3 regions of the Allobosea sp. LjRoot9 genome follow, and region 2 is predicted to be linked to each of the others. Evidence: riboswitches for the same ligand, from Rfam matches in the RefSeq annotation. Region 2 holds a riboswitch; each other region holds the start of a gene.
The links. A riboswitch is a leader RNA that binds a small molecule or an ion and turns the genes downstream of it on or off. The one in region 2 is predicted to bind thiamine pyrophosphate.

Region 1 (5,877 bases), on a different contig from region 2:
GTGATCATCGACAACACCCGCCGCGATCGGCCCAATGACCGCTTTTCGGACGAGATCGTCGTGCTGCCGCCGCCACCGCTGCCGATGCCGCGCGAGCGCTATATCGTCGATGCCGAGCGGGCCGATGAGCGTCTGATCTACGAGACGATCATGGCCCCGCCGATCGCGGCGATCCCGCGCCGCTACACGCTCGACGAGGTGCGCTATTCGCCCGATCTGCGGGCGCGGATGCGCAGCGTCGACATCGATACGGTGACCTTCGAGACAGGCTCCTGGACCATCGTGCCGGACCAGGCGCAGCGGCTCGCCACCATCGCCCAGTCGATCCGGCAGGGGCTGCAGAGCTCGCCCAACGAGGTCTTCCTGGTCGAGGGGCATACCGACGCCGTCGGCTCCGACATCGACAACCTGTCCTTGTCGGACCGCCGCGCTCAATCGGTTGCGGAAATCCTGACCCGCGACTTCGGCGTGCCGGCCGAGAACCTGACGACCCAGGGCTATGGCGAGCAATATCTCAAGGTCGCGACGCAGGAGCCCTCGCGCGAGAACCGGCGCGTGACGCTGCGGCGGATCACGCCGCTGCTGGCCGGGCAGAGCGGGCGCTGAAGACAATGCCGGCGCGGCGGCTCGCTGCCGCGCCGGTTCGCTTTCGCGGCATCGCTTTCATGAAGCGGCAAGGTCTCTGGTCTAGCTCTTCTGGTCTGGCTCTAGAGGAATTTCGCTCCAACGCGATCGTTCAATGACTCTAGCCCTTTGTTTTTGACGCGTTTTCTTCACGCGAACCGGTGTCCACCTCGCTTGAAAACGCTCTAACTGAGAGGAGACCAACCATGAGCGATTCATCGATTGCCATCGCGCAGAGCCTCGCCGCGAGCCAGGCTGCGGCCACGCGCCAGACCATCCAGACCGAAATCGTCAAGCAGCAAGCCGATGCCGAACAGGCTGTGGCCGACCTGCTGCAGCAAGGTGCGGCCCAGGCGAAGGCCGCCCTTCCGGCCGGACAGGGCCAGACCGTCGACATCACCGCCTGAACTCCTGTGTCCTGAGCTCCTGCGTCATGGCGTAGAGCACGACGCTCTGCGCCCACGCTGCGATACCGGCGCCGGCATGGCAGCCCGACGAACGACACTCCCCCGGGAGGCGCCAACCGGTCGGGGCGGCATCGGGAGAGGCTCACTGGCGCTAAGCTTTATTAAGGCTGCGATGTGAGGATTGCGACCGCGATGTGAAACTCCGCTTCGGAGGAAACGGCCATGAAGGCTAGTCGCATCAATGGTCATGCCGAAAGCCTGCCGCGTCTGCCATTCTGGGCCGCGGCATTCGTCACGGTGGTCTGCATCGCCATTCTCGCCCTGAGCGGATGGCGCGAATGGGCCACCCGGGAAGCCGATCTGAAGAACGCCGAAGTCGACATGATCAATCTCTCGCGCTCGCTGACACAGCACGCGGAGGACACCATCGAACTCGCCGATGCAGTGCTTTTCGGCTTGGCCAGCAGACTGGAGACAAACGGCACGAGTCCCGCCGCAATCGCGACAATTCAGAATGTTCTCGACCTTCGCAAACCGACGCTAGGGCGAATTCGCGGCCTCTTCGTCTACGACGAAACGGGCCGCTGGCTGGCCACCACGGAGAAAGTCGACTTCGCGGGCCTCAACAACAGCGACCGCGCATATTTCCAGCATCATCGCTCTGTGGACGATCGCCGCATCTATCTGGGCCGACCCGTTCAAAGCCGGACCGGTGGTCAGTGGATCATCACGGTGTCCCGGCGCCTCAACCATCCCGATGGCGCTTTCGCCGGTGTGGTCCTGGCGACGATCGACGCCGGATATTTCTCGCAGTTCTATCGCCGGTTCGACATCGGCCCCAACGGGGCAATCACGCTGCTCAGCGCCGATGGCATTCTGCTCGCGCGCAGCGTCGATAACGACACCTATGTCGGACGAGACATGTCGGCGACACCTCTGATCAGGGACAGGATGTCCCGGCCCGCAGCCAGCGTCTATTATTTCAAATCACCGCTGGATGGGCTGCAACGTCTGAGTTCCTTCAGGTTCAGCGAGCGATATCCGCTCCTGGTGCTGGCGACGGAAGCCCAGGATGACGTTCTGCTGCGCTGGCGTCAGGCCGCCATGGCCCGGATAGCCTTCGTGCTGGCTTTGACATTGGTGATTGGCGTCATCGGCCTGTATCTCGTGCGTCAACTCTATGAGCGTCAGCGCATGGCGGCAGCGCTGATCGCCAAGGAGGCCGATTTCCGTCTGCTCGCGGAAGCATCCAGCGACATGGTCACCCGGATCGATTTCGACGAGCGCATTCTCTACGCCTCCCCTTCCTCCGCGAGCGTTCTGGGCTGGGACCCCGCGCAACTGGTCGGAACGCCGGCTCTGGCCGGTGTCCACCCGGAGGATTTGCCCCGGGTCGAACAGGTCGTCGCTGCGCTGAAGCGCGGCGAGGTCGAGGAAGCCAGGGTCATCTATCGCACGCGCCACCGAGAGAAGATCGAGATCTGGATCGAGACGACCTTGCGCGTGACGAGGTCCGATAGCGGCACGATCGATGGCGTCGTGGCGATCTCGCGCGATATGACCGAGCACAAGGATCTCGAAGACAAACTCGCGGCGCTGGCGACCTTGGACGGACTGACGGGGCTCGCCAATCGCCGATGTTTCGACGAGCGGCTGGAGCAAGAATGGGCGCGAGCCTCGCGAGAGGGCACCGCCCTTTCCGTGCTGATGATCGATATCGACCATTTCAAGAAATTCAACGATCGCTACGGACATCCGGCTGGAGATGGCTGCCTGCGTGCTGTGGCCGCCGTCCTGGCCGCGCAAGCACGACGCCCGGGCGACCTGGCCTCGCGCTATGGCGGGGAAGAGTTCGCCCTCCTCTTGCCGGGCACGGATGCCGAAGGCTGCGAGCTGGTCGGCATGAGATTCTGCGAAGCGCTTCACGACATCCAGATCCCGCACGGGTCGAACCCTCCGTCCAGGCTCGTCACGGCGAGCCTTGGCGGCGCGACTGTCTGGCCGAACTCCAATGCAACGACAGACTGCGCCTCGTTGGTTGGAGCAGCTGATCGGGCGCTTTATTCCGCCAAGGACGGCGGGCGTGATCGCATGGTCATGTCGGGACGAGTGCTGCCGTGGCCGCGCGCCAGGAGCGCCTGACCCGCAACAGAGCACACCACCGGAATGCGCCGCTTCCGAAGATCGCGCCGCTCGATCCGTCGCAGCCGTCGTTGCGCCGAGCGACGCCGCAATCAACGAGGCGATGAACACACGGCAATGACGTCATGCGAGCCGGGCGCTGTTTGCCGGTTGCGCACTGGCGCTATCACGCCTAACTTCCCAGCCGTTCCGAGGGGTGCTCGCAAGAGCTGAGATGGCCGTAAAGGCCGAACCCATCGAACCTGATCCGGGTCATACCGGCGGAGGGACTGGAACGCGGCTTGCGCAGAATCGCGACCGCAGACAGCGCTAGACCGCTTCGACGCCGGATCTCCTGAACCTTGGACCAAGGAGGAGATCCCATGAACGTTCACACCAAGTCAGCCAAAAACAGCGTCAAGGCCGCGCCCAAGTTTGGTGCACCGACCGGCGTCACCACCGGCCCGATCATCGGCTCGCGCAAGATCTATGTCGCGCCGCCGGAAGACCCGACCATGCGGGTTCCCTTCCGCGAGGTGCAGCTTTCGACCGACGCAGAACCACCGGTGCGCATCTATGACCCGTCGGGACCCTTCACCGAGAGCGACGCCAGGATCGATCTGAACCAAGGCCTGCCGCAGCCACGCCGCGCCTGGCTCGACGCGCGCGGTTTCGACACCATTCCCGGCCGCGAAGTCACTGCCGCCGACAATGGCAACATCTCGCCCGAGAACCTGGTGCCTGCCTGCCCGGCGGAACGCCCGGTGCTGACGGCCAAGCCCGGCCAGATGGCGACGCAGTACGAGTTCGCCAGGGCCGGCATCATCACCCCCGAGATGATCTATGTCGCCCATCGCGAGAATCTCGGCCGCGCCGCCATGCTGGAAGGCGCGAAAGAGCGCCATGGCGATGGCGAGAGCTTCGGCGCGAGCGTGCCGGAATTCGTCACGCCAGAATTCGTGCGCAGCGAAATCGCGCGCGGCCGCGCGATCATTCCCGCCAATATCAACCACCCAGAACTCGAGCCGATGGCGATCGGCCGGAACTTCCTGGTCAAGATCAACGCCAATATCGGCAATTCCGCCGTCACCTCCGGCGCGGCCGAGGAGGTCGAAAAGCTGGTCTGGGCGATCCGCTGGGGTGCTGACACGGTCATGGACCTGTCGACCGGGCGCAACATTCACAACATCCGCTCCTGGATCCTGCGCAATTCTCCGGTCCCGATCGGCACCGTGCCGATCTACCAGGCGCTGGAGAAGGTCGGCGGCGATCCGGTCGAGCTCGACTGGGAGGTGTTCAAGGACACGCTGATCGAGCAGGCCGAGCAGGGCGTCGACTACTTCACCATCCATGCCGGCGTCAGGCTGCCCTATGTGCCGCTGACGGCTTCCAGGGTGACCGGCATCGTTTCGCGCGGCGGCTCGATCATGGCACGCTGGTGCCTGGCGCATCACAAGGAAAGCTTCCTCTACGAGCGTTTCGACGAGATCTGCGAGATCATGCGGCGCTATGACGTCTCGTTCTCGCTCGGCGACGGGTTGCGTCCGGGCTCGATCGCCGACGCCAATGACCGTGCCCAGTTCGCCGAGCTGGAGACGCTGGGCGAGCTCACCAAACGCGCCTGGGACAAGGGCTGCCAGGTGATGATCGAGGGCCCCGGCCATGTGCCGATGCACAAGATCAAGGAGAATATGGACAAGCAATTGCGCGAATGCGGCGAGGCGCCCTTCTACACGCTTGGGCCGCTGACGACCGACATCGCGCCGGGCTACGACCACATCACCTCAGGGATCGGGGCTGCGATGATCGGCTGGTTCGGCTGCGCCATGCTCTGCTATGTCACGCCCAAGGAGCATCTCGGCCTGCCCAACCGCGACGACGTCAAGACCGGCGTCATCACCTACCGGATTGCGGCCCATGCCGCCGATCTCGCCAAGGGTCATCCGGCGGCCAAGCTCCGCGACGATGCGGTCAGCCGCGCGCGCTTCGACTTCCGCTGGGAAGACCAGTTCAACCTGGCGCTCGACCCCGACACCGCCCGCGCCTATCACGACGAGACCTTGCCGAAGGACGTGCACAAGGTCGCGCATTTCTGTTCGATGTGCGGGCCGAAGTTCTGCTCGATGAAGATCACGCAGGATCTGCGCGCCGAGGTCCTCGCCATGGGCGAGAACGAGCGCATCGCACTTGACCAGGCGGCGGCGCAGATCGAAACGGAAAGGCATGCGGGCATGGCCGCGAAATCCCAGGAATTTCTCTCGAAGGGCGGCAATCTCTACCTGCCGGCAGCGGAATGAGCATGACCACGGACGTCACCCATCTCGATGCCGCCCGCGTCGCCGCCGTGCTGGCGCGCGTGACGGCGCAGCGGCCGCGCGTGCAATGCCTGACCAATACGGTGGCGCAGAACATCACGGCCAACATGCTGCTCGCCTTCGGGGCCATTCCCTCGATGGCGATCCATGTCGACGAGGTCGCGGCGATGGCCGACGGCGCGGGCGCGATCCTGATCAATATCGGCACGATCAACGCCGAGAGCGAGCTCGCCATTCCCAAGCTGCTGGAGGTGGCGCGCGACCAGGCCAAGCCGCTGGTCTTCGACCCCGTCTTCGTCGAGCTCTCGCCCCTGCGCCAGCATGTGGCCCGCGAGGTGCTGCGCTTGCGCAACATCGTCGTGCGCGGCAACGCGACCGAGATGGCGGCGCTCGAAGACACGCTCCAAGCC
Region 2 (5,877 bases):
GCAGGCTCTCGAGCCAGATCGCGGCCTGGTAGAACAGCATGCCCATGAGGGTGATCACGATGAAGAGTGCGAACATCAGGCCTGAATCCATCACGCTCTGGGCGGCGATGATGGAGGCCCCGAGCCCAGCCCTGCCCCCGATGAATTCGCCGACGACCGCGCCAACCAGCGCCAGCACGACCGCGACGCGGACACCCGCCATGATCACCGGCAAGGCGCTCGGCAGCTTCAGCCGCAGCAAGGTCTGGAGACGCGTCGCGCCCAGCATGCGGAACAGCTCGCGCCGCGCTGGATCGACCTGGCTCAGCCCGGTCATGGTGTTCTCCATCAGCGGGAAGAAGCAGATCAGGGCGGTGATCACGACCGTCGAGGTCATGCCGAAGCCGAACCAGATGATGAAGAGCGGGCCGAGCGCGAGCTTGGGCACGACCTGGCTGGCAACGATATAGGGATGTAGCAGGCGGCGCAGGAAGCCTACCTCCGCCAGCACGACCCCGGCCACAAGCCCGACCGCGCAGCCCAAGGCGAGGCCCAGCGCCATCTCCGCCGCCGTGATCCGCAGATGCGGCAGCAGGCGCCCGCTGGCGATCTCGCTCCACAGCGTCGCCAGCACGACTGAGGGCGGCGGCACGATCAGCGCCGGCACGCCGGCAAACCGGCAATAGAGCTCCCAGCCGGCGAGCAGGACCAGAAGCAACAGGGCAGAGGACAGGCGCGCGATCATGGCGCCAGATCCATCGCCTGCCGCAACTCGCGGCAGAGCGCGTTGAAGGCCTGGCCGTAGCGCAATTCGCGTTGGCGCGGCCGGGGCAGGTCCACGGCGATCTGATGGTGCAAACGCCCCGCCGCCATCACCGCAACGCGATCGGCCAGATAGACGGCCTCAGTGATGTCATGGGTCACGAACAGCACCGTCGTTCCATGCAGGGCGCAGAGCCTCAGGAGGTCGTCCTGCAATTCCTCGCGGGTCAGCGCGTCGAGCGCGGCGAAAGGCTCGTCGAGCAGCAGCACGGCCGGCTGGGTGACCAGCGCGCGCGCGACCGCAACGCGGCTTTGCTGCCCGCCCGACAATTCGCTGGGATAGCGCTGCGCATAGCCGTCCAGCGAAACCAGTTTCAGCAGATCGAGCGCAGCCTCCCGGTCCGCCGCGCGCGGGCGGCGCTTCAGCGAGATCGGCAAGAGCACATTGTCGAGCACGCTCGCCCAATCCAGCAGGGTCGGGGCCTGGAAGACGAAGCCGATCTGCGGACCCGGCTCGCGCAAGGCGGCGCCGTCGATCCTGACGATCCCCTCATCGGGCAGGAGCAGGCCGGCGGCAAGCTTCAGCAGGGTCGTCTTGCCGCAGCCGCTGCGCCCGACCAGGCAATGGATCGCGCCGCGCGGGATCGTCCAGTCGACATGGTCGACGATTGCGGGCCAATCGCCATAGCCATAGCTCGCCCGGTCGATGGCGACGAAGCCTTCGCTATGCGGCTCAATCGACATAAGGCGCGAACCCGTCCGCGGCGGCTTCCGCCGCATGCTCGATCTCGGTCAGGGTGACGAAGTCGAGCAGGTTGAAGCGCCCGTCATTGTGCCAGCCGGCCTCGGGCGCGGTCATCGCGCCAAGCGCGCAGATGCGCGTCACGCCGACCTGCCCGAGCAGACCGGCGAGCCGGAATAGCTCCTCGGGTTCCGCCGCGATCCCGGCGCTTTGGAGGAAGGACCGGAAGGGGGCGATCAGGCCGACGACGTCGTCGAGCCTGTCGACGGCGACGATGGAGAGCGTCCGATTGAGGCCGCTGGGGGCCAGCGCCTGCGCATTCTCGACATGGACGATGCTCCAAGCGTCGGAAGCGTCACCCAGGAGGTCGCGGTCGCCGCCAAGGCTACGAAGCTCCTGCGCGCCGCGCCAGGACGCGGCACTGGCAGCCTCCTCGATCGAGAGCGCGCGGCGCGGGTGCTTGCGGGCGAAGCTCGCCAGTTCATGGCCGACATAGGCGGAGAAGTCGCGCGGCGAGACGCGCCCGCCGCGCTCGACGAAGAGCATCTGCGGGGAATAGCAGCCCTGCTGATCATAGCGCATCACGTCATAGGCGGCCTGCCGGGCAAGCGCGCCTGCCTTGCGCGTATCCAGCGCCGCGCGCGCGACCATGCCGAAGCCGATCTTGTGGCCGTGCGGCAGGTAACGGGCGGTGACCGGCGCGCGATCCCGGATCGCCTTCAGCGCATCATTGCCGCCATAGGCGACGATGGCGTCGGCCTGCGCCAGCCAGACGCGCTCGCCGGCCTCGTCACCGCCCTTCCACCAGACCACGGCGAGACACTCGCCCAGGCGCGGATCGATCTCGGCCAGGATGCGGGCGAACCAACCCGCCAGCAGCGGCTCGGCGGTGGCGACCTTGCCGATGCTCCCGGCCTTGACCAGCAGGCCCGATATCAGGCTCCAGAGCGGCAGGCCCGGAACATTGCCGGCCCAGACATGCAGCAGTAGGTCCGGCCCGAACGCCTTGGCAAAGCCGCCCTTCGGCCTGGACTGGAAATCGTCGAGGATCTGCGGATCGGCGAAATCCTCGGCCAGGAAGCGCTTGAGCTGCGGCTGCCGGAAGGTCTTCAGATAGCCGGTCAGGCCGAGCCGGATCATCTCGGGATCATAACCCGTCACGATCGGCAGCAGTCTTTCGGCCTTTTGCCGCCAGGCATCGTCCCGATCGAGCAATCGCGCGATCGCCTGGTCGATGATCGCGGTGATCTCGGCGATGCGCAGGGTCTTGAGATAAGCGCGGGCATTATCGCGCACGCGCCCTGCCAGCGCAGTGGCTTGCGCTTCGCTCAGCACGGGCACGCGGACCTCCACAGCCTCGCCCCAAGCGCTGAAGTGAAGCAGCTTCCACTCCACCTCGCCGGCTGACAAGCCAGGCAGATGCCCTGCGAATTCGGCCATGACCTCAGCCACGAGCCGCTTTCAGGAATTCCTCGACCGCCACGGAGCAGCCCTTGGAATCGGCGCCATCGACGCGGCCCAGCAGGCGGAAGCCGCCCGGGACGACGATGCCGGCATCCTCGGTCAGGATCGCCGAGACCGAGTTGAAATGGGCGAGATCGTGATGGACCAGCACGCCGGTCTCGCCCGCAGGCACATCCTGACCGGTCAGCGGGTTCACCACCCGGCTGCGGATCCAGTGCGGGCCCGACTTCACCGGTGGGCAAGTCTTGGGCGGGCAAGTCTCGTTGCCCCAATCGTAGAACTGGGTGCTGAGCTCGGTCATGCCGTACATGTTGATGCAGCGCTCCCGGGGCACGCCGAGCGCGGCCGCGAGAGCGTCGTAGAACTCGTCCGCCGCCAATTCGCGCGACTGCCCCTTGAAGCCGCCAGTGTCGAGGATGCGGCTACCCGGCGGCAGCGCGAAGCGCCGGCCCTGCCGCTGCAATTCATCGAGCAGATGCACGAAGCTGTAGCTCGCTCCCAGCAGCGCATAAGGCTCGCCCCTCGCCTCGGCATGCGCCAGCGCCGCGAGCAGACGCGCAGTGGCGAGGCCTGCCTCGTCGATGAAGCCTTCGCTGTCGGGCGTCCCGAATTCGCGCCGCGCCAAAGCGAGGTAATGCGCGAGCGAGGAATTCGGCATCGCCTGCTCGTCGGGGAACAGAATACCCATGCGGATTCGGTCCAGCCCCTGCATCCCGTTCCGCCCCTGCATGAAGCGCTGCCGGAAATTCAGGATCATCGAACGGTCGTAGACAGCGAGCGTCGGGTGATAGCTGCGTCCCCGCTGCCCGCCACGGGTCGTGCCGCTCGTCATGAAAACGTGCTCGATCCCCTCCGTGGGGCGGCAGCTCAGCGTCAGATCCTTGAAAGCGTCGATCGGAACAGCGGGAATGTCGCGCCAGCTCCGGACGGCAAGCGGCGTCCTGCCTCGCGCCGCGGCAAAGCGGCGATAGGGCTGATTGTTCTCGAACTGGTAGGCGAAGATGCGCAGCGCCAGCCGGTCGAAATCCTCGTCCGTCGCTTCTTCCCTGTCGAAGAACTCCAGCAGGGTCGCAATGATCTGCGCTTCCGTCACGTCCATGCACACCTTCCGAGACATCAAGGCGCAATCCGGCACGCTTCCGGTCTGCGACCCGCTGTCCGGCCAATGGCGCGAGCATGGAAAAGGGGCGGCTTGCCACCCTATGTCCCGCATCCCTACGCCGGTATGAGCCGGATCAGGTTCGGAGGGTCACCGCGTTGCTCGAAACGGATTCGAGCCGGCGGAATCTCAGCCTCCTAGCGAGGCCCCCCTGGGAACGGGCGCACCATGACGGCGGCGGCGCGGCCATGTCAAGAATGCGACATGCCGACAGCCCGCTATCGCGAGCTTGCCGGCGGCATGAGCTCAGCCTTCCCGGCTTCGAGCGCGCGTTTGCGGCAGGCTGGTGATGATCGCTCCCGCCACGACGAGCAATCCGGGCAGGACGACGCTCTCGCTCAGCATCTCCTTGAAGACGAAATAGCCGATGAGCGTCAGGAACGGCACGCGCAGCGTGTCGGCGGCACAGAGTTGCAGCGCGGAACCATAACGCGAGGCGTTCGCCAGCGCCGTCTGCGTGACGAAACCGGCAAGCATCAGCACACCAACCGCCAGTGAAACGCCGAGCACGTCCTCGAGATGAAAGTCGCGCGGCTGAGCCGCTCCCCCCACGTCGAGGCCGATCAAGAGCGCGCACAGATAAACCGGAAGCTGCACGGCATGCATGACGAACACGATCAGGACGATGCTCTTGCTCTCGGCCAGCCGGGCCAGCATCAAATTCGTGATCGTCAGCAGGGCGACCGCACCGACAGGGATCAGCAGGCGCGGATCATGCGACACACCCTGCGAGAACAGCAGATAGGCGCTTCCAACGGCGATGAGCGACAATCCCAGGCAGGCGACAGCTCCCGGGATCAATCCCGCGACGACGAGGCCCAGCATCGCCGCAAAGAGAGGCCCCGAGAACTCGATTGTCGCGATGAAGCCCAGGGGAAGATTGGCCAGGCTCCAGATCAACGCCAAGGACCCGATCAGGTGTATCAAGCTGCGCTGGACATGATAGCCGAACTGCATGCCGACCAGTTGGCGCAAGACCGCTTTGCTTCTGAAGACGAGAAATCCGGCAAGGATGAGCGAGCCGGCGGAGCGGATCGCCGCGATCTCGACGATGCGGAAGGAATGCGACAGATAGCGAATGGCTATCGCCACCGCGATATAGGCCAGGAAATAGGCCAGCATCCAAACCGAGAATGCCAGGAAACGGCGCGTCAACCTGTCCATGGAATACCCAGAAGCATTCGCTCCAAGATGGCCATCCTCACCGGCAAGGACAATTTGACCTGTCGAAAATAGCCTGCATTCGGCAGCGCGTCGCATGACACGTCCAGCTCGGAGAAACGCGGGAGAGGGTTCAGGATCAGGGTGTCGGATTTCGCATCGAGGATCTTCTTGGCGGTCAGCGTGAAGGGTTCCGTCTCGGTTTCCTTGTCGACGGCCTCGCTGCCCAGGGACGCATGCGCGAAGCGGCTCATATCCTGCATCTGAATGATCAGGACGTCGTGCTCCAGGGTGTCCCTGACGTCGTGAACGAAGGAGACCTTGCAGCCCAGGCTCGCCAGCAACGCGATCGCTTCGCGCATCGGCGGATTGATCGGCACGTCCGGCAGGGAGCAGAGCGTGAAGCGCCGGGGCGGCGAGAGGCGCAGCATCTTCACGAAGGACAGGGCAAAGCGCGCGCGCGTATCGCTCGACAAGGCAATCGACAGATCTTTGACGTCCCCGCGCAATTTGTGGATGGCGAAGAGATCGATCAAAGCCTGGGTCGGGTGCTCGTCGGCGCCGTTGCCGGCATTGACGACCGGCAGATAGCTCAACCGGCCGATCTGAT
Region 3 (5,877 bases), 1.2 Mb from region 2:
CATGGTCGCGGCCAAGCCCGGCGATTGCATCATCGCGCCGCCGGGCACGATCGGCGGCCATGTCACGCATCACGGCGCCGGTGCCGCAGGGCTTTACGGCATCGTTACCCATCCCGCCCCGGTCGATCCGGTGAACTACACCGTCGACCTTGCGCGCCTGCGTGAGGATGCCTTGCGATTGAAGCCCAAGCTGATCTCGATCGGCGGCAGCCTCAACCTCTTCGCCCATCCGATCCGCGAGATCCGCGCGATCGCCGACGAAATCGGCGCGATCGTGCTGTTCGACGCGGCGCATATGTCGGGCATGATTGCCGGGCATGGCTGGCAGCAGCCGCTGGAGGAGGGAGCTCATCTGATGACGATGAGCACCTATAAGAGCCTGGGCGGGCCGCCTTCGGGTCTGATCGTCACCAATGACGCCGAGATCGCCAAGCGGCTCGACGCCATTGCCTATCCCGGCCTGACCGCGAATTTCGACGCGGCGAAATCGGCCTCGCTGGCGATCACCCTGCTTGACTGGAAGGCGCATGGCCGTGCCTACGCGCAGATGATGGTTGAGACGGCCAAGGCACTGGGCGAGGCGCTGGTCGAGCGGCAGGTGCCGGTCTTCGCGCGCGATCGCGGCCTGACGACCTCGCATCAATTCGCGATCGAGGCTCACAGCTATGGCGGCGGCCAGGCGGCCGCCAAGACGCTGCGCGCCATCAACATCCTGAGCTGCGGCATCGGCCTGCCCCTGCCGGAGGTGGCAGGGGACGTGAACGGGCTCAGGCTCGGCACGCCCGAGATCGTTCGCTTCGGCATGACGCCTGCCGACATGCCGGAACTGGCCGGCTATATCACTGAGGGCCTGAGCGGCTCGCGGTCGGCAGACGCGATCGCGAAGGATGTGACGGCGTTCCGCGGGCGGTTCCGCGAGCTGCACTTCATGCGGTGAGGGCTGGCGCTGCCTGCATCCAGGCAGGCTTGACCAGCGGCGGCCGAGCTTTCACAGTCGTCACCATTCCAGGGAGATCCCCGGCAAGGGGCTGAGACACCGCTGGCAGACCGGGGCAACCCGGATAAGCGCGCGGAAATCCTTCGAACCTGATCCGGTTCATACCGGCGGAGGGATGGATTTCCCGGCTTTAAGCCGGCGGCCCGCAAGGCCGCAGATATCCTCGCCCCCCCGTCGCGGCGAGGAGTTTGCGATGAGAGGCCCACCCGACACCAGTTTGCGCCGCCAGCAGGCTCGCCCGCCCGATGTTGCGGCGCCGCCGGCCTCGACGGATGTCGCCATTATCGGTGGCGGCGTGATCGGCCTGATGACCGGCTGGCGATTGCTGCGTGCCGGCCTGCGGGTTGCGCTTTTCGAGCGCGGCACGGTCGGCCAAGGGGCGAGCCTCGCTGCCACCGGAATGCTGGCGGCGGCCGCCGAATTCGAGCCCGGCGGCGAGGAGCATGTCGCGCTCGCCCTGGAGAGCCAGCACCTCTGGCCCGGCTTCGCCGCTGAATTATCGGCCGATGGCGGGCTCGATATCGATTATCGCAGGGATGGCATCCTGATTGTCGCCACGACGCGCGACGAGGTGGCGCGGCTGCGCTTCCGCCAGGAGATGCAGCGGCAGGCCGGGCTTGCGACGCAGTGGCTGGACGGGGCTGCCTGCCGAGGCTTTGAGCCCGGTCTACGCCCCTCCGTCGTGGCCGGTATCCATTGCCCCGGCGATCATCAGGTCGCCCCGGTCAGGGTGATCGCCGCCCTGCGGCAGGCCTTCATCAAACGCGGCGGAATCCTGCTCGAAGGCTTGGCGGCAACGCCCTGGCTGCAAGCCGGGCGCGCCGTGGGCGTCACGACGAAGCAAGGGCCGGTGAAGGCTACGATCATCGTCGCGGCCGGCGGGGCCTGGACCGAGATAGCGGGGCTTTCCCTGCCGTTGCGGCCGCTCAAGGGGCAGTCGCTGGCGCTGGCATGCCCGCCGCACCGGCCGGTCCTTTCGCGCATGGTCTGGACCGACCAGGTCCATCTCGCGCCGAAGAGCGACGGGACGCTGATTGTCGGCGCGACCATGGAGGAGTGCGGCTTCGACGATGCCGTGACGGCCGGCGGCGTCTACGCGCTGCTCGAAGGCGCGCGGCGCATCCTGCCCGGAATCGAGGACCTGCCGATCGCCGCGATCTGGTCGGGCTTCCGCCCCACCAGCGCCGACGACGCGCCGATCCTCGGCGAGACCCGGATTCCAGGCCTGCTCCTCGCCACGGGACATCATCGCAACGGCTATCTGCTGGCCCCTGTCACCGCGGTAGCGATCACGCAACTCGTTACCGAGGGAGGCATCAAAGGGCCTGCCGCGTCCTTCGGACCGGAGCGTTTTTCAGCACAGGAGGCATTGGCATGAAGCTCATCGTCAATGGACGCGATCATGACAGCGCGGCTGAGGATCTGCTGGCGCTATGGCGGGAGCGCACGGTCGAGCTCGATCTGCCGGGCCCCCAGGGCTTCGCCATCGCGTTGAACGGGATGGTGGTGAAGCAGTCACAATGGCAGGTCACGCCTCTGGCGTCCGGTGACCGCGTCGAGATCATTCGCGCTTTTCAAGGAGGCTGAGATGAGTGTCGCGGAACAGCCCTTTACCCTGGCCGGAACGCAACTCGGCTCCCGCCTGCTGATCGGGACGGCCGGTTATCCCAACCAGCGCATCATGGTGGATGCGGTCGCCGCCAGCGGCGCGGAGATCGTGACCCTGTCGCTGCGCCGGATCTCGCTGGCGGGCCATGGCTCTGATACGGCGCAGCTTTTGTCCGGCTACCGCTTCCTGCCCAATACGGCCGGCTGCGAGACGGCGCGTGACGCCGTCCTGACGGCGGAGCTTGCTCGCGAGGCGCTTGGAACCAACTGGATCAAGCTCGAGGTCATCGGCGATCGCGAGACGCTCTATCCCGATGTCGGGGAGCTGCTGGAGGCGACGCGCCAGCTCGTCGAGATGGGCTTCGTCGTGCTGCCCTATTGCAATGACGATCCGGTGGTTTGCGCGCGCCTGGCCGATCTCGGAGCCGCTGCCGTGATGCCGATGGGCTCGCTGATCGGCTCCGGCATGGGCGTCGCCAACCCCGCCAATCTCGAATTGATCTGCGCGCGCTCGGCCGTTCCCGTGATCGTCGATGCCGGGTTGGGCACGGCGTCGGATGCCGCCATCGCGATGGAATGCGGCGCGAGCGCCGTGCTGCTCAACACAGCGATCGCCAAGGCGAAGGATCCGGTCCGCATGGCGCGTGCCATGCGCCACGCCGTCGAGGCCGGTTGGGATGCGCGCGCGGCCGGGCGCATTCCGCGCCGTGGCCGCGCCGAAGCGTCGAGCCCCCAGCTCGGGCTCGTCGGTTCGTGATCGCGCCGGAGGTCCGGGGTGGCAAGCGCTAGGCGCTGCCGCTTCGATAGCGCGCGAGCATCTCCGCCTTCAGCGCTGCCTCCGAGACGACATGCGAGCCGCCGAGCCAGACCGACTCGATGCGGCCGGCATCGTCGCGCACCAGCCGCGCCGTTTCGCCGGGGCTGTTGAAGGAGGAGGCCTTGACGAAGCGGCCGTGATCGGGCGCTTCGATCGCGATCTCTCCGGCATCGAGGAACGGGCTGAACAGGGTTGGGTTGGCAACCAGCACCTTGTCGGCGAAAGGCACGAGGTCGCCGGGGTTCCAGATTGTCCACCAGCGGCCGGCCCAGGTCTGCGTTTCCGCCGAGGGCGCGCCGAGTTCGGAGAAGCGCTTGAGGATCTGGACGACGCCATCGAGCCAGGGATGGGCGAGGCCGTCGATGGCGTTGGTCAGCACCGAGATCGTCAGATCCTGCTCCGGCAGGACAATGGTGCGGGTGATGAAGCCCTGGAAGCCGCCGGAATGGCCGAACCAGGCCCAGTCGCCTTCTCCACCGGAGATGGTGCCGAGTCCGTAATGGCGGCCGAGGCTGCTTTCCTCGTCGGCCCAGAGCCGGCGGCTCATCTCGCGGCGATTGAGGGGCGAGAGGATGCTGCGCTCGGCCTTCGGCGAAAGCTGCGCGAAATAGCGCGCGACATCGGCCGCAGTGGCGACGAAGCCAGCTGCCGACATCATCGCCTGGCAAAGGTTGTCGCCGGGCACGACGACGCGATGTCCGAGCGGCCATTTCGGGCTGTGGCCCTTGGCCGTCGGGCCGGTCCAGAGGCCGATATCGGGCATGGTTTCAGCAAGCCCGGCTGCCGCGACGACCTCCCTGGCGATCCAGTCGGCATAGGGCTCGCCCGTCACCGCCTCGATCACCAGGCCGAGCAGGCCGAAGCCGTGATTGGAGTATTTGAGGCGCTGCGAGGCGGGCAGGATGGGCGGCAATGCCAGGTCGGCGAGCAGTTCGGCCTTGTCGCAATAGGGCTTGCGGTCGAAGAACTGGCCGTTGTCGGGGCCGTCGCGCGTCAGGCCGGCGCTGTTGGAGAGGAGCTGCGCCAGCGTCACGGTCGCGACCTCGGGATGGAGGCGGGGCACGAAGCTGCCCGCCCTGTCGTCGAGGCGAAGGCGGCCGGCCTCGACCAGGCGCAGGATGCCGGCCGAGGTGAAGCTCTTCGAATGCGAGGCGATGCGGAAGCCGTGGCGCGGCGTCAGCTCCTCGCCGGTCGCGATGTCGGCCTTGCCGAAGGCGGCTTCCAGAACGATTTCCCGGCCGCTCGCGATCGCAACGGAGCATCCCGGCTGGTCGTGATGGCGGAGCTGGAATTCGAGCCAGCTGGAGACATAGGCGAGGGCGGCAGGCAGCCACGGCGTCATGGGGCGATCCATCATGAGCGAAGGGAGCGCTCACTATTGCAGATCGTGCCGGGGCGTGCAGGCGCACCAGGCGGCTACCGCCATGCGGGAATGGGAGGGCGGCGCTCGCGACGACGAGTACGGGAGCCGTCGATTGGCGGCTCGACAGCCTTCCGGCTTGCCCTTCCGGCCCCGCCATGGCATCCGTCCCGGCAACCGATAAGGACCGATACCGTGGACAAGACAGAACTCGCCAAGCTTGAAGGCTACCTGCGCCGCACCTTCGCCAACCATGCGATCAGCGTGCGGGCGCGCATGAAGAAGAACGATTCGGCCGAGGTTTATCTGGCCGACGAGTTCATCGGCATCATTCACGTCGATGACGAGGACGGCGACCGCTCGTTCAACTTCACCATGGCTATCCTCGACGTCGACCTCGAGGACTGAGCCGCCGGCCTCGAAGCGCTACTCCGGAGGCCGTCTGACGCGGCTTTCTGCGCTTCCGGTGCTCACGGACGAAAAGTCCGCTCCGCTCCGGTTCTCGAAAGCCGCGCCAGCCGACTCACCGGAGCGCACCTCGAGACCGGCTTGCGGCATGCCTAAGAATGCTCAGCGCAGCATGCCGTCGATGGTGCGGCGGACGCCGCCGATCATCAGCTCCCAATCGGCGATGATCCTGCGCGGGAAGCGGATGTTGACGTCGATGCCGCGGTGGCGAAACGTCACCCGGCAGAGTTCGTCGAGCGCGGCGCCTGCCGGGGTGTCGAGCGGGCAGCGCGCCGCGAAGCCGCGCCCGTCGGGCACGGAGACATAGAGTTCGTCGCCCTCATAGGGCGAGCCTTTGCGGAAGCCGCGCACGACCAGACCGCCGGGGTTGGACCAGACCGTCGGCGTCAGGAAACGGGCATAGACGGCAAGTTGCGTCGCCGGCTCGTTGACCTTGTCGGGCGGGCTCAGCGTCACCAGCAGGCGGTTGCGGTTCTGGGCCGGACCAAGATCAGGCCACCCCAGCCTGAGGCGCACCATGCCGACGAGGCGGCTCGAATCGTCGGCCTCGGCGCCGGTCAGGTCCTGCGGCACCATCAGCACGCTGTTGCCGATGCGGGCGGGCTGGAGCATCGTTTCCGTCTCGCG

Region 1: it holds a riboswitch for thiamine pyrophosphate, as region 2 does, so the genes downstream of both, thiC (phosphomethylpyrimidine synthase ThiC) here and ACSQ3P_RS07280 (hypothetical protein) in region 2, are expected to answer to the same signal.
Region 3: it holds a riboswitch for thiamine pyrophosphate, as region 2 does, so the genes downstream of both, thiO (glycine oxidase ThiO) here and ACSQ3P_RS07280 (hypothetical protein) in region 2, are expected to answer to the same signal.

The regions. Positions count from the first base shown of each region.
Region 1 is NZ_CAXUPC020000002.1:663,815-669,691, forward strand. Features, by position in the region: gene ACSQ3P_RS11770 (OmpA family protein) at 1-606, shown strand, start outside; gene ACSQ3P_RS11775 (hypothetical protein) at 831-1,031, shown strand; gene ACSQ3P_RS11780 (sensor domain-containing diguanylate cyclase) at 1,254-3,173, shown strand; TPP riboswitch at 3,356-3,460, shown strand; gene thiC (phosphomethylpyrimidine synthase ThiC) at 3,536-5,449, shown strand; gene ACSQ3P_RS11790 (hydroxyethylthiazole kinase) at 5,452-5,877, shown strand, end outside.
Region 2 is NZ_CAXUPC020000001.1:1,581,601-1,587,477, forward strand. Features, by position in the region: gene ACSQ3P_RS07265 (ABC transporter permease) at 1-724, opposite strand, end outside; gene ACSQ3P_RS07270 (ABC transporter ATP-binding protein) at 721-1,485, opposite strand; gene ACSQ3P_RS07275 (acyl-CoA reductase) at 1,475-2,923, opposite strand; gene ACSQ3P_RS07280 (hypothetical protein) at 2,928-4,046, opposite strand; TPP riboswitch at 4,140-4,269, opposite strand; gene ACSQ3P_RS07285 (hypothetical protein) at 4,353-5,270, opposite strand; gene ACSQ3P_RS07290 (aspartate/ornithine carbamoyltransferase family protein) at 5,258-5,877, opposite strand, start outside.
Region 3 is NZ_CAXUPC020000001.1:349,006-354,882, forward strand. Features, by position in the region: gene glyA (serine hydroxymethyltransferase) at 1-937, shown strand, start outside; TPP riboswitch at 999-1,130, shown strand; gene thiO (glycine oxidase ThiO) at 1,191-2,375, shown strand; gene thiS (sulfur carrier protein ThiS) at 2,372-2,584, shown strand; gene ACSQ3P_RS01690 (thiazole synthase) at 2,586-3,362, shown strand; gene ACSQ3P_RS01695 (serine hydrolase domain-containing protein) at 3,391-4,764, opposite strand; gene ACSQ3P_RS01700 (DUF3126 family protein) at 4,978-5,190, shown strand; gene ACSQ3P_RS01705 (hypothetical protein) at 5,353-5,877, opposite strand, start outside.